DNA from 3 places in the Blautia sp. BCRC 81119 genome. Region 3 is predicted to be linked to each of the others. Evidence: riboswitches for the same ligand, from Rfam matches in the RefSeq annotation. Region 3 holds a riboswitch; each other region holds the start of a gene.
What was found. A riboswitch is a leader RNA that binds a small molecule or an ion and turns the genes downstream of it on or off. The one in region 3 is predicted to bind cobalamin.
Positions count from the first base shown of each region.

Region 1: linked by a shared signal. The riboswitch ahead of nikB (nickel ABC transporter permease) and the one ahead of DMI82_RS09780 (ABC transporter permease) in region 3 are both predicted to bind cobalamin.
Region 2: linked by a shared signal. The riboswitch ahead of DMI82_RS07010 (ABC transporter substrate-binding protein) and the one ahead of DMI82_RS09780 (ABC transporter permease) in region 3 are both predicted to bind cobalamin.

Region 1 is NZ_QJHD01000020.1:55,395-60,386, reverse strand. It holds gene DMI82_RS12650 (ABC transporter substrate-binding protein) at 1-515, opposite strand, end outside; gene nikC (nickel transporter permease) at 574-1,404, opposite strand; gene nikB (nickel ABC transporter permease) at 1,405-2,343, opposite strand; cobalamin riboswitch at 2,528-2,716, opposite strand; gene DMI82_RS12635 (M14 family metallopeptidase) at 3,001-3,960, opposite strand; gene hisIE (bifunctional phosphoribosyl-AMP cyclohydrolase/phosphoribosyl-ATP diphosphatase HisIE) at 4,132-4,992, opposite strand, start outside.
Region 2 is NZ_QJHD01000009.1:3,151-8,142, forward strand. It holds gene DMI82_RS07000 (ABC transporter ATP-binding protein) at 37-792, opposite strand; gene DMI82_RS07005 (FecCD family ABC transporter permease) at 792-1,877, opposite strand; gene DMI82_RS07010 (ABC transporter substrate-binding protein) at 1,892-2,986, opposite strand; cobalamin riboswitch at 3,090-3,385, opposite strand; gene pcrA (DNA helicase PcrA) at 3,484-4,992, opposite strand, start outside.
Region 3 is NZ_QJHD01000013.1:71,685-76,676, forward strand. It holds gene DMI82_RS09760 (GntR family transcriptional regulator) at 1-271, shown strand, start outside; gene DMI82_RS09765 (ABC transporter ATP-binding protein) at 274-1,122, shown strand; gene DMI82_RS09770 (ABC-2 transporter permease) at 1,119-1,793, shown strand; gene DMI82_RS09775 (MATE family efflux transporter) at 1,949-3,307, shown strand; cobalamin riboswitch at 3,455-3,628, shown strand; gene DMI82_RS09780 (ABC transporter permease) at 3,765-4,694, shown strand; gene nikC (nickel transporter permease) at 4,710-4,992, shown strand, end outside.

The sequences.
Region 1 (4,992 bases), on a different contig from region 3:
TTTGTATCTACGATCAGAAACAGCGGGTCTGCAAGGCATCCGGCCATGTTTGCATTTGCTCTGTTCAGATGGAAGATCAGGTTCTGTCCGTCAACTTCGAGGCTGTCGAGATCAAAGAATTCCGGAACACGGTCACTCTTTTCAGCGGTACGTTCGATGGAGGCTTTTACCATCTCCGGTGTCATATCGTCACCGTTGGAGAATTTTACGCCCTCACGGATCTTGAAGGTCCATGTTTTTCCATCGTCACTGTTTTCCCACTCTTCCGCAAGACATGGAACGATCTCACCGTTCTCATCGAATTTTGTAAGACACTCGCCGATCGCATAACGGGATACAACCCAGCTGAAATACTGCTCTGTCGGCTCCAGTGTATCTGCAAAGCTTGTTACTCCGATGGTGATTTCCTTATCACTTTTTTTGTCACCCTTTGCCTGAGCCACTGTTGTCATGGAAAAAGTCATCATACATGCAAGTGTAGCAGCCAGCACTTTTTTAACTACATTATTTCTCATTTCATCCTCCTAAAGATAATATACTGATCATATGGTGTTGGTTTGTTACAGAGTTGTTTTATTGATCCTGGCGCGGATCCAGTACATCACGGATGCTGTCTCCAAGCATGTTGAAAACAACAACACAGATCACGATAGCGATACCAGGGTAGATCATAAGCCATGGCGCCTTTGCCATGTAGGTTCTTCCTTCATTCAGCATCAGTCCCCACTCCGGTGTCGGCGCAGTTGCACCAAATCCCAGGAATGAAAGGGAAGCCAGCTCCAGCATCATAGTTCCGATATCTGCTGCCGCAGTTACCACCATCTGGGTTACCATGTTGGGAAGAATGTGTACAAGAAGAATTTTCCAGGTCTTTGTTCCGTTTACTATAGCTGCCTCTATGTAAAGACTCTTCTTGACTTTCAAGACCATACTTCGTGCAAGACGGGCATATTTTGTCCAGCTTACAGCCGCAATGGAAATAACGGCATTGACCAGGTTTGGTCCAAGCATACCGGCAATGGCAATGGCCAGTACAAGCCCAGGGAAGGAGATCATCATATCTGCGATACGCATGATCACTGCATCCACAACGCCGCCGAAATATCCGGCAATAACTCCTAAAAATGTACCGATGACAAAGATCACTGCAACCAGACATAAGGTCATGATCAGAGAGGTTCTTGTTCCGAAGATAACACGGGAAAGAAGATCTCGTCCAAGCTTATCCGTTCCGAACGGATGAGCGGAGCTTGGCTCCTGCAGTGATTCGGTCATAACTGCATTCAGTGGATCATATGGTGAGAGCTGCGGCGCAAAGATCGCAATTCCGATCACCACGAGACCCAGAATGAAGAAAAGAGTGAACTGTTTATTTTCTTTGAATGTTCGTAATACCTTTTTCAATTATCTATCCTCCTTAAGTCTTGGATCGAGATAAGTATAGGACAGATCCACAAGCAGGTTGATGCACATGTACAGGATCGCGATCCAAAGTACATAGCCCTGTACAAGAGGATAGTCACGACAGGAAATCGCCTTTACTGCCATATTTCCCATTCCAGGCCAGTTGTAAATGATCTCTACAACTGCAGTACCTCCCAGAAGACTTCCAAGGGAAAGTCCCAACAGCGTTACCAGCGGAAGCATAACATTAGGAAGGACGTGTTTCCAGAGAATGACGCTTTCCTTGATTCCACGCATTCTTGCACCTGTGACATAATCCTGATGAAGTTCCTCCAGCACTGCACTTCTTACCTGTCTGGTATATTTTGCAGACATGGCAAGTGCAAGAGTCAGCGCCGGGAGGATCATGGATTTAAAATCCGTACTGCCTCCTGCAACATTGATCCAGCGAAGCTGAACACCAAAGATGCTGAGAAGGATCAGGCCCAGCCAGAAGCTTGGAACAGATACTCCCACAAAGGTAATTCCTCTCACAAAATAATCCGGGAATTTGTTCTGATATACAGCGGCCAGGATTCCAAGCGGTATGGAAATAATGACCATCATCAGAAGTGCCAGCAACGACATCCTCAGCGTCGGCCAGAAACAGGATACCAGTTTATCTGTTACCGGCATTTTGAAAGAATAGGACTGTCCCATATCTCCTGTAACAACACCCTTCAGCCAGGAACCATACTGCACGAGAAAGGGCTGATCAAGGCCAAGCTCATGTCTTGTCTGTTCCAGAAGCTCTGGTGTAGGAAGATTACCACACTCTGTCAGCATGATCTCCGCAGGATCACCAGGTGACAGGTAGGTCAGTCCAAATGTGAAAAAGCTGATTCCAAATAATACAATGATGATCTGGAGAAATCTTTTTCCTACTTGTTTCTTTGTCACGTTTTACTCCTTTCCTCATTTGATGCGATTTTAACATTGCCGTTTTAATTTAGTTAGATAAAAGAAACTATTGGATTCTTAATATGCAGAATATGCATGGAATTTTAGAAAATTTGCACGAAAAAAGCCCGTGACGAAATACGGGCACACAAAATAAATATGCTTCCTATCTTCCGTAAGAATCATTTTAAAACAATTGCAAGCAGGTCTCCTGACTTAGGATCCTTACCCTCAGACACCTTCCCGGTCTATTTCTCACGCACTCGACCAGTGGTACTTTGTCTGAGGATTTCCCCTTACAGTGACGGGATCGTACCGGATTTACACCGGTTTCCCTATTAATCCTCTCAGAACTTACAACGGCTGATGTGAAAATCAGCAAATGCTGTCAAATTACTGAAACATTATATGATAAAACTATAGTTTATGTCTATGGAAAAATGTTATATTTTTAGAAAACTCATAAATTTTGTTAAAGATGCTTGAATTGTATATATCCCCCATGGGGGATTTGACAATTGGATTTATCTGATCTGCTAAAAAAACACGGATTTTACCTCGCTATTTTTACAAATAGAATAGCAAATGGTAAAACCCGGTTTTCTTACTGTTTCAATATGATTTCAGACAGAAGCGTTCTGAAAAGGTTGTTTACTATCAGGTCAGAGTCTCCGTGATCGCTGCATATGCGATCATTGGTCCGTCTTCAATAATGTTCAGACTGGCTGTCTGATAAAGTACGACTCCGTTTTCAGTTGCAATAGATGTGTAAAGTAAATTTCCATAGTAATCTCTCAGTTCACCCAATTCTTCTCCCTTAAAGAAGTACTCTCCAGGCTTCTTGGATGGATACCAGCATCCGGTATACGGCGCATATTCATAGACTACATTTTCAAGAAGCATCTGACGGTAATGCTTCAGACCATGACATTTCTTTCCCTGGAGATGAAAAACAAGGTGACGGACGTCTCTTTTATCCTGTTCTACTTCCTCCCAGGTCCAGTAGCTGTGTCCGCCTCTTTCGATGAGAATACTTGGAATTCCAAGAGAAGAAGCATAATTGTAGGCGCCACCTGTGGCGGTTGTGGAACGGACCACATATTTTACGCCGATATGCCGTGCCATATGTAATGATTTCTCTGCTGTCTTTTCATCTACAACCCCTACATAATAAACATAGGGATGAAGCTGTTCGAACCCATCTCCGCTATGCAGGTCGATATAATAATCTGCTATGGAAAAAAGCTTTGTCACTATAGCATAGGCAATACGATCTGCAGCTGTTCCCTCAGGATCTCCGGGGAAAACGCGGTTCAGGTTCTTGCCATCCTCATAGACCAGACTCATGGTGCGATGCTCAAAGCCACTGACATTGACCAGTGGAACGATGATCACATTTCCCTTCAGTTCTTCCGGTTGAAATTCTTTTGCAAGTTCCATTGCCGCCTGGATTCCTACATACTCCGCACTGTGTATTCCCGCTGTGATCAGTATCGTCGGTCCGTCTTTCACTCCGCATATCACAGTTGCCGGCATTGCTATGCCGTATCCTGTGATCTTAATTTTCCCCTGTGCCTTCTCTCCTTTTTCAATCACCCAGTCATCAATTTTGATCATTGGTTGTTTCCCTTTTCCTTTTTTATATTTCCGCACTTTTGACGATAAGTATATCATGCCTAACCGAAATTGTACATATTCTTTTAAGATTCCGGGAAAACAGAAAAAAGCTTTCGTAACCGTTCATTCTGATCCGACGTACAAAAGCTTTTTTCCTGAATGATATATAATTTATCTTTTTACCAATTCTTTGGTGATTTCTTCCCAGCTGACTCCTTTTTCCACCATAAGTACCATCATATGATAAAGAAAATCTGAAATTTCGTATTTAATCTCTTCTTTATCTGGATTTTTGGCTGCAATGACGATCTCTGTGCATTCTTCACCGACTTTTTTCAAAATCTTGTCAATTCCCTTATCAAAAAGATAATTGGTATAGGAACCTTCCTTTGGATGTTCTTTTCGGTCAGTGATCACATCATACACATTCTGGAACACGTGAAGTGGGTTGGTATCATCGTACTCTTTTTTCAGCAGCGGTTTGAAGAAACAGGTACGGTTTCCTGTATGGCAGGCTGCGCCAATCTGCTCCACTTTGGCAAGGATCGTATCATTATCACAGTCAATAGTAAGAGACTTTACATACTGTACGTGTCCGGATGTCAGACCTTTGGTCCAGAGCTCATTCCGGCTGCGACTCCAGTATGTCATTTTTCCAAGCTTCAATGTTGTGTTAAAAGCAAGCTCATTCATATAGGCCAGCATCAGTACTTCATCCGTCCGGTAATCCTGGACAATAACCGGAACCATTCCGTCACTGTTTAATTTAAAGTCCGACCATGCAATATTACTTTTATATGTGTTTACCGGAATTCCGGCTTCTTCGCAGGTTTCCTTAAATGTATGCAGATCATTTTCAAGACTGCTTACATAAGCACCGCAAAGTCCGGACACAGCTGGTTCTCCTAAAAGCTCCAGAACGTTCTCAGATCTGTTTTCATCGGTATGAAGAACAATGGAAATCTGAGAAATCTCTGCAATTTCATTTTCGACAGTGTCCAAAGCCAGAACAGTGTCTGCATATGTTTCGAT
Region 2 (4,992 bases), on a different contig from region 3:
CTTTTTCCCTCTATGCATCCCGCCTCACAGCCAGAATCATAAAAACAAAATATGCATCTTTCCGCGGCTGTCGTAAACGATCTCCGCTTCTACTTTATAGATCCTGCGGATCAGCTCCGGGGTCAGGACTTCTTCCGGCGTTCCGTAACCTTCCAGAACTCCGTCCTTCAGTACATAGATCTTATCACAGTATGCTGCTGCAATATTCAGATCGTGAATAGCGGAGATCACGGTTACATTAAGTTTTTTCACCAGCTCCATCAGCATGATCTGGTGGGTAATGTCCAGATGATTGGTAGGCTCATCCAGAATCAGTGCAGAGGTCTGCTGGGCAAGTGCTCTTGCCAGGATCACCCTCTGCTGCTCTCCTCCGGAAAGAGTGGAAAAGGTACGGTCTGCAAACGCCTCCATCTGTACGGTTTTCAGCGCTTCATCCACGATCTGGTAATCTTTTGCATTGTCCCGTTCCAGAGTCTTTTTATGAGGCGCACGCCCCATAAGAACCACCTCGCGAACCGTAAAATCAAAATTATAATAATTGTGCTGTGCCACCACGGCCATTTTTTTCGCAGAGCTTCGAACACTCATGGAATGAAGCTCCTCGCCGTCCAGATACACGGCTCCTGCGTCTGGTTTCAGAATACGGTAAATGCATTTCAGCAAAGTGGATTTTCCGCTTCCGTTTGGTCCGATGATTCCTACCAGTTCCTTATCCTGGGATTCCATGGAGATTCCCTTCAGGATCTGTCTGGCGTGAAAGCCAACCTGAATATTTTCTGTGGTGATCTTCATTACCGGGCACCTCCGAATCCATAGGATTTCCGCACAAGCAGATAAATAAAGCAGGGAGCACCGATAATGGATACCAGCACACCGATGGGCATCTCGGAATTTTTAAGGATCACACGACATGCCACATCGCACCAGATCAGAAACGATGCACCAAGAAGCGCACTTAAGGGGAGCAGTTTTCTGTGATCTGTTCCAAAAAGGATCCGGACCACATGAGGGATCACCAGTCCCACAAATCCGATTACACCGGCACAGTACACGGCAAATCCGATCATAACAGAAGCAACGATCAGATAAAAAGTCCGCAGTCTGTGCAGATCTGTTCCAAGGGTAATGGATACGTCATCTCCCAGAAGCATCAGATTCAGGTTCCGGTACTGCGTCCAGAAAACAGCCACGCACACCAGCGTGACCGGAAGCATTACACCCACTCTGGTCCAGCTTGCTCCGGCAAGACTTCCCATGCTCCACTTCATAACTTCTGTTGCCGCATTTTTGTCATTGGTAATATAAATGACAAAATTGGAAAAAGCAGAACAGACTGCGCTGACCGCCATTCCCGCAAGGATCAGTTTTGCGGAAGTTGCCTTTCCACCCATGTTTGCAATGGCGATCACCGCAAAAGAAGTGATCATCGCGCCAATGAAAGCTGTGATTCCCACAGAGTTTCCGCCAAGAAAGCTTCCGATTCCAAGCATGATGGCCAGTGTGGCACCCAGAGATGCACCAGATGAGATACCCAGCACATACGGGTCTGCCAGCGGGTTCTGCACGATAGCCTGCATCACCACGCCGCACACGGAAAGAGCCATTCCAACTGCCAGAGCCAGAAGGACTCTAGGCAGCCGGATCAGCCACACAACATCATGAACTGCGCCTTCCGCATAGGCGGACAGACTTTTTATATGAAACAATTTATAAGCGATAACGCTGTATACATCCTTCAGTGACAGATCCGCATTTCCAAAAGTGATGGCTGCAAGTATGGAAAAAATAAGGAATCCTGCAAGTCCGATGAGAACTGCCACATACATGGATGTTCTGAGCACCTTATCTTTTTTTCTCTGTGAAGCTGTTTCTTTCACTGCATTTTCTCCGATCAGTCAAGATTTACGTCCGGATATAATCCCTTTGCAAAAGTTTCGATTCCGTCCTGGGTACGTGTTGCACTTGCATACATCTCACTGAGCATGATCGGGTAAACACGTCCGTTCTTTACTGCGTCAAGGCTCTTCAGGGACTCATCATCCTGGATCACTGCAAGCTGGCTGTTCTTAACAGTTTCCGGATCATCTCCTGCATATGGCATGTAAACCACAAAGATCACGTCAGGGTTGGCTGCGATGATATCCTCTTTTCCAACGGTGGAAGCATCCGGGTTTGCAAGAGTTGCGCCTAACTGTGTTACCATATCTCCGCCAAGGCTCTTTACGCCATAGTTTGTGATGTCATCTCCAAGAGGCTCCAATACCATTACGCTTGGTTTGTCTTTTACATCTGCAGTTGCAGTAAGAGTTTTGTCGATCACTGCTTTTGCATCATCAACGATAGCCTGTGCTTTGTCCTGTACATCGAAGATCTTTCCGATATTTAAGATATCTGTGAATTCATTTTCCAGTGTTCTGTCGCCGTCCGGACGAGTATTGGTGTTGTAGTAGGTGTTGCAGCCTTTGTCGATCCAGTCTGTTACATTTCCCAGATTCTTATCAGAGAAAAGAGAGCTCCAGGATAAGATCATGTCCGGCTCCAGCATTGTTACAGTTTCAAGGGATGGGGTAAATTCGTCAAGATAATTTGTTTTTGAGAATGCTTCTTTGAGATCTTCCGGAACTTCATTATCAAGACCTGCGGTAGCTACCAGGTGGTCTTCCAGACCAAGTGCGAGCATAGTCTCAATGCTTCCCTGATATACAGCAAGGACTTTTTCCGGTGCTTTTTCATAAGTGGTTTCGATTTCGTTTCCATCGTAATCATAGGTTGTGATGGTCAGAGGATATTCTGTCTTGGTTGCCTCTGCGGAAGAATCTTCGGTGTCTGCAGACTCTGTACTGTCTTCTGCTGCCGGCTGGTTGTCTTCCTTGATGGTCTCGGAGTCTGCTCTCTCTGCGGCATAAACAGCCGGAGCTGCTGATACGGTCATTGCCGCTGCCATTACCATTGCCATGATTCTTGTGGATACATACTTGTTTTTCATTTCATTTCCTCTCTTTTCGCCTGTTTTATCTCCTGTTGCCTATGGGTAACCGAAAAGATGGGGCTTCATAAAATCTGCACGGAACACTTTGTACGGAAGCTCCCACTTACATACTGTCAAGCAGGTTTCCTGACTTACAGACTCAGAAAAAACTCTGCAAAATAAAAACTGATACACCATTCATCTTTTAGCCGATCATGAATGATGTATCAGAATTTTCTCCAGAATCTCTCTGACATCGGGATTTCGCCTTCTCACATGAGTTTCTGCAATGGCATGTGAAATCCCTTCTTCTGTATACAGTGGCCGCAACCGCTCAGGCTTTTTACCCGATTCCCTCTCACAGTATCCGGCAGCATATGTGCCGGTGATACTGTCCACTTCACAGCAATTCAATTACGCTGATACTGATTCTAACATACCGGTTTTCCAATTACAACCTTGAGGCCGGATTTTTACAGTTTTTTGCAGAAATAGTCTGCCCGGAGAGATCCCTCTCAGATCTTTTTCAGCTTGGCAAAACCGGCGAACATTTTTTTCACGCCGACTTTGTCAAAGTCTACCGTCACTTCGTAGTCTCTGCCGCCGTCTGCGATATTTTTTACGATACCGACTCCGAATTTCACATGACGGACCGTGTCTCCCTCACCATAGTCCAGGCTGTCCGCCTTCTTCACTGTGAAATCTTTTTTCTGCAGGGTGCTCTTTGCCTGGAAATTCATTTTCATCTGGGCATAGGCGCTTTTCGGAGATACGATATCATCTACCCTGGGCTTTTTCTCCTGAATGGTATGTCCAAGATCTACCAGTTCCCGTGGAACCTCCCTTACAAAACGTGACACACGGTTATACTGAGTCTCCCCACGGATCATCCGCTGTTTTGCACAGGTTAAAGTCAGTTCCTTCATGGCACGGGTGATCCCCACATAACAGAGCCTTCGCTCCTCCTCGATATCCGACGGATCACCGGACCAGATGGAAGCATACCCCGGAAAAACACCGTCCTCCATTCCCACGATAAATACATTTGGGAATTCCAGTCCCTTGGCACTGTGAAGAGTCATCAGCAGCACATAATCCTGATCCGGATCAACAGAATCGATATCTGCCACCAGTGCGATCTCCTCCAGAAATGCAGAAAGTGTTGCCGGCTGTCCGGCCTCCTCCATGGCTTCCTGGAAGGATTCTGTCTTGGAGATCAGCTCATCGATATTTTCGATCCTCGCCTGGGCCTCCTCCGTTTTCTCTGCCTCCAGTTCCTTCACATAACCGGTAAGCTCAATGACCTCTTCCAGGGTTTCACGGACTGTATAGGCCTCTGCCTTACTTTTCAGTCCCTGGATAAAGGATACAAAATCATTGATCTTTCCTGCTGCCCTGCCAATGGACGGTACTTCCTCCACCACGCGGAGCGCATCGTAAAAGCTCAGGTTCATCATATCCGCATAGTCCTGGACACGGCCGATGCTGGTGAGCCCGATCCCTCTTTTTGGCACATTTAAGATTCTGCGCACAGCCAGATCATCACTGGCATTGTCAATGGTCTTCAGATAGCTTAACAGATCCTTGATCTCTTTGCGGGCATAAAAATTCACACCGCCGACAATCTTATAAGGAACATTTGCCAGGAGAAATTTCTCCTCAAAGAGACGGGACTGGGCATTGGTCCGATAAAGTACTGCACAGTCCTTGTACTGGAATTTCCCGTTGCGGCGCCCCTGGATGATCTCTCCTGCAACATACTCCGCTTCCTCAAATCCGTTGTTGAACTGACGGAAATGTACTTTATCGCCCTCTTCGTTCTCTGTCCAGAGGCGTTTTTCCTTACGCTCTGTGTTGTTGACGATCACCTCATTGGCTGCATTGAGGATATTCTGGGTAGAACGGTAATTCTGTTCCAGGCGCACCACCTTAGCCTCAGGAAAAACCTTCTCAAAGCCTAAGATATTCCCGATATTTGCTCCACGAAAACGATAGATGGACTGATCATCATCACCAACCACACA
Region 3 (4,992 bases):
ATTGCCGTCCGTGAGAACAATGGCAAAGGAACTGAAGATCAGTGCACTTACTGTGAAGAAAGCATATGACAATCTGGAAGCAGAGGGCATGACAGTCACAGTTCATGGGAAAGGAACGTATGTAGCGGCTTCGAATACACAGCTGATGGAAGAAGAGCGCAGGAAAGAGGTTGAGGCGGATCTGGAAGCAGCAATTCAGAAGGGAAGGCGCTGCGGAATGAAAGAGGAAGAGATCCGTTCGTTGTTTGAACTCATCATGGAGGATGAATGATTATGTTGGAGATCAAAGGAGTAAAGAAAAGCTACGGTGAATTTCAGTTAGACTGTTCGTTAAATGTAGAAAAAGGAAGAATCACCGGTCTGGTTGGAGAGAACGGAGCCGGTAAGAGTACTTTGTTCAAGGCAGTGCTCGGACTCATTTCTTATGATGCCGGTGAGATAAAGATCCTGGGAAAAATACCGGAAGAGTTAAGTGAAAAAGAGAAAGAAGAGCTGGGAGTTGTCCTGGCAGAAACCGGATTCAGTGGATACTTGAAAGGGAAAGATGTTGAGGCAGTCCTTGCCAAATTATATCCAAAGTTTGAAGCAGAAAAATTTCATCAGATGTGTGAAGAATATCAGATTCCGTTGGATAAATTTATAAAAGAGTACTCAACAGGAATGAAAGCAAAGCTGAATCTGATCGTTGCATTGACACATCAGGCAGAATTCCTGATGCTGGATGAGCCGACAGCAGGGCTTGATGTCGGAGCGAGGGAAAGGATGCTGGATATTTTAAGAGAGTATATGGAAGAAGAGCCGGAGAGAAGTATCCTGATCAGCTCACATATTTCTTCGGACTTAGAACATCTGTGTGATGACATTTATGTGATACATAAAGGAAAGATTGTACTTCATGAAGCGATGGATACGATTCTTGAAAAATATGCAGTGTTGAAGGTCAGTGAGGAACAATATCAGGCAGTGGACAAAAGGTATCTTTTGAAAGAGAAAAAAGAGTTTTTTGGAGTTGCCTGTCTGACGAACGAGAAGCAGTATTATATAGAAAATTATCCGGAAATCGTAGTAGAGAGCGGATCACTCGATCAGGTGATCCTGATGTTGACAGGAGGCGAAAGATGATGAAAGGAATCAGAGGGCTTTTGGAAAAGGATTTTCGATTGTTTTTTCGACAGGGTGGTAATCTTTTTTTGGTGTTAGTGTTTGTAGCATTGTTTTTTATACTTACAGGAAAAAAGGCAGCTGCTTTCATTGCAATGTATATCCCATCTGTTCTGGCGATATATTCAGGTAATACGATCAGTTATGATGAAAATGGCCATGGTTACACATATTTATTTTCTTTACCCGTAAATAAAAAAATATATGTCAGAGAAAAATATATTTTTTCCTTTATCATGACAGCATGTGGATGGTGCATTGGAATGATCTGTGCAGGAATTATGGTACTCATAAATCCTGAAGAGGTGTTTGATCTGGAAATGCTGGCAATGGAGTTGATCACATTTTTTGTGTTTCAGGCAATTGCGGGAATTATGATCGCGATCAGGATAAGGTTCGAAGGAGAGAAAGGGCGAATTGTGCTGCCAATCGCAATTTTAATTATTTTTGCGATTTGTTATACAATTAGATCTTTTGTGAAGACTAACTTGGGATTAAAAGAAAGTATTCTGCATATGATAGGGGGAATAGGGGATCTTGAAATCGGGATTGCCCTCATTGTGCTAAGTCTGCTTATATGGTTTGCTTCGTATAAGTATAGTATGAGCGCCATGAAGAAGAAAGAGTTTTAAGATAGGCGTGGCAAAGATGATCCATTAAAAATAATGATTATAAAGATGTAATAGCTACCAAAAATATGAGAAAAACTTTGTGAAAAAATAGGCTTGTGTTTCGTAAGAGTCCCTTGTAAAATAGCGGTCAAGGATGAAAAGAAAAGGAGATTCTTATGGGAACTAATGAAAAAGATATGACTGCCGGATCTCCCGGAAAACTGATCATAACTTTTGCCATACCAATGATGCTTGGAAATATTTTTCAGCAGTTTTATACAATGGCAGACACCATGATCGTCGGACAAGTGGTAGGAGTTAAAGCACTGGCGGCAGTAGGTGCCGGAGATTGGCTGGTATGGCTGGTGTTGGGGATTATGACAGGTATCACACAGGGTTTTTCTATTCTTGTATCTCAGTATTATGGAGCAAGGGAAAAGGAAAATCTGAAATGTGCAGTAGCGAAAAGCTATATCATGACAGCATTACTGTCTGTGGTCGTACTCGCAGTAAGTGAAGGTACAGTTTATCATGTTCTTTTATTTTTACAGACACCGGATAATGTCATTGATCTGACAATGCTATATTTGCGGCTGATCTTTGCAGGAATCCCGATCATAGCTGCTTATAATATATTTGCAGCGATCCTTCGGGCACTTGGAAACAGCAGATCTCCGTTGATCGCAATGACAGTGGCAGCAGTGATCAATGTGGGACTGGATTTGTTATTTGTGGCGGTTTTTGGCTGGGGTATAGCCGGAGCAGCAGTGGCGACCGTTATCGCGCAGGGATTTTCTGCCTTGTACTGTTTGATCGTATTACGTAAAATCCCGGATATCCGCCTGGAAAAGAAGGACTTTTACAGGCAGCCCTCTATGAGCCTGCGGCTTTTGGAACTGGCGGTTCCTCTTGCGATACAGAATGTGATCATCTCCGTGGGAGGACTTGTGGTACAGTATGTGATCAATGGATTTGGTTTTCTGTTTGTGGCGGGATTTACGGCATCGAACAAGCTGTATGGGGTTTTGGAGATGGCTGCCGTTTCATATGGATATGCTATTACAACCTATGTGGGCCAGAATCTTGGTGCAAAAAAATACCAGAGGATTCGAAAAGGCGTGCGCAGCGGCACTTATATGGCAGTGCTCACTTCGGCTTTCATTTCCGGCATGATGGTACTGTTTGGACGTAATGTACTGTCCCTGTTTGTATCCGGTGAACCGGATCAGACCCGACAGGTATTGGATATAGCATATAAGTATTTGTTTATCATGGCTGTCTTTTTGTGGGTGCTGTATCTGCTGTATGTGTATCGTTCCGCTATCCAGGGCCTGGGTAATACTTTGATTCCGCTTGCCAGCGGCATTGCAGAATTTATAATGCGTGTCAGTGTTGCGCTGCTGCTGCCAAAACTGATCGGTGAAGATGGAATATACTATGCAGAGATCTGTGCATGGAGCAGTGCAGCTGTTTTATTATTCGTAAGTTATATGATCATTATACGGAAATATAAAGAAGTCACCGTTCATACATAATGTTATTTACTTAAGAGATTTATAATAATACAGGCAGAAAATATCCGGGTTTCACTATGAAATGTTCAGATATTTTATATTTGACAAAAAACTATTTATATAAAAAGAAAAGTATGATATTATAATATTTATTCATTGCAACTATGAAAATTGAATAGTCAGAAGGGTGTACAAAGTACTTAATAAGGAATCTGGTGAAATGCCAGAACAGCCACCGCTACTGTGACAGGGACGAAAACCAAAATATCACTGGAGAGATCCGGGAAGATGGTAAGTAGGAAGAACTGGAGTCAGGAGACTTGCCTTTTTGACAGAAGAATTCTGATTCGGATGGGATACAGAAGGAATAAGCTCTGCTTGAGGTAGAGGTTTGTTTTTTGTGCTGATATGATGCTGGATCATATCAGCTTTTTTTATTTTAACCGAATAAACAGATGAAAAATGAGGAGAGATGAAGATGGGAAAAGTAATTGCAAAGCGTTTTATATTTATGATTCCGGTAGTGCTGGCGGTTACATTTATTATTTTTATGCTGAGTTTTATATCGGCAGGTGATGCTGCCAGAGTGCTGGCGGAGAAAAAATATGAGCATCCGTCACCGGAGCAGGTAGAAGAAGTACGGCATGAGGAAGGACTGGATCAGCCGGTGCTGGTACAATACGGGAAATGGCTGGATCAGGCACTTCATGGCGATTTTGGAAAATCATATTCTACCAGAAAACCGGCTTTTGAGGAATTAAAAAGATATTTTCCACAGACATTTAAACTGGCAGTTACTTCGTTTTTATTGTTGATGATCGTATCAGTCCCTCTTGGAATTTTGTCGGCAATTTATGAAAACAGAGTTCTGGATAAAGTCATTCGCATTTTGTCGTCCCTCAGTGTATCTATGCCGTCTTTCTGGATCGGTCTGATGCTGCTCTATATATTTGGAGTAAAGCTAAAAGTGATTTCCGTGATCGGAGGAGATGCCGGAGGCATCCCGATTCTTGCGGCATTTGCCATGGATATCAGTTTCTTTGGAATTATGACGAGATTGATCCGTACCAATATGATACAGGTGCTGAAGCAGGATTACATACGTGCCAGCAGAGCTAAGGGATTGTCATCTGTAAATGTAATTTTGCGTCATGGTCTGAAAAATATCCTGATTCCTGTGCTTACACGTCTGGTATCAATTGTGATCGGTTTTTTCTGTGGCTCAGCTGTGATAGAAAGTATTTTTTCAATTCAGGGAATCGGAAATCTGGCATTGAAATCCGTGATCTCAAAAGACACTCCGGTGCTGCAATGTTTTATCTTTATTCTGGCTGTTGGCATTGTAGTATTAAATTTTCTTGTGGATATCGCCTATTCTGCGATTGACCGGCGAATCCAGTTAAAGTAAAGGAGAGATCATAGAATGGGAAGCAGAAGAAAGCAGAAAACAGAAAAAAGCATGATCCAGAATCTGTACTGGAAACAGGTATTCCGGTCACCGAAAACAAAAATAGGATTGATGGTGGTCATAATTTTTGCATTGGCAGCTATTTTTGCACCTGTACTGGCGCCGCATGATCCACTGCTTGTGGATGTTTCGATAAAATTAAAGAATCCGTCGGCGGCATATCCTTTAGGTACTGATCAGCTGGGACGATGTATTTTATCAAGACTTCTCTGGGGCAGCCGGTATTCACTGAGCTATA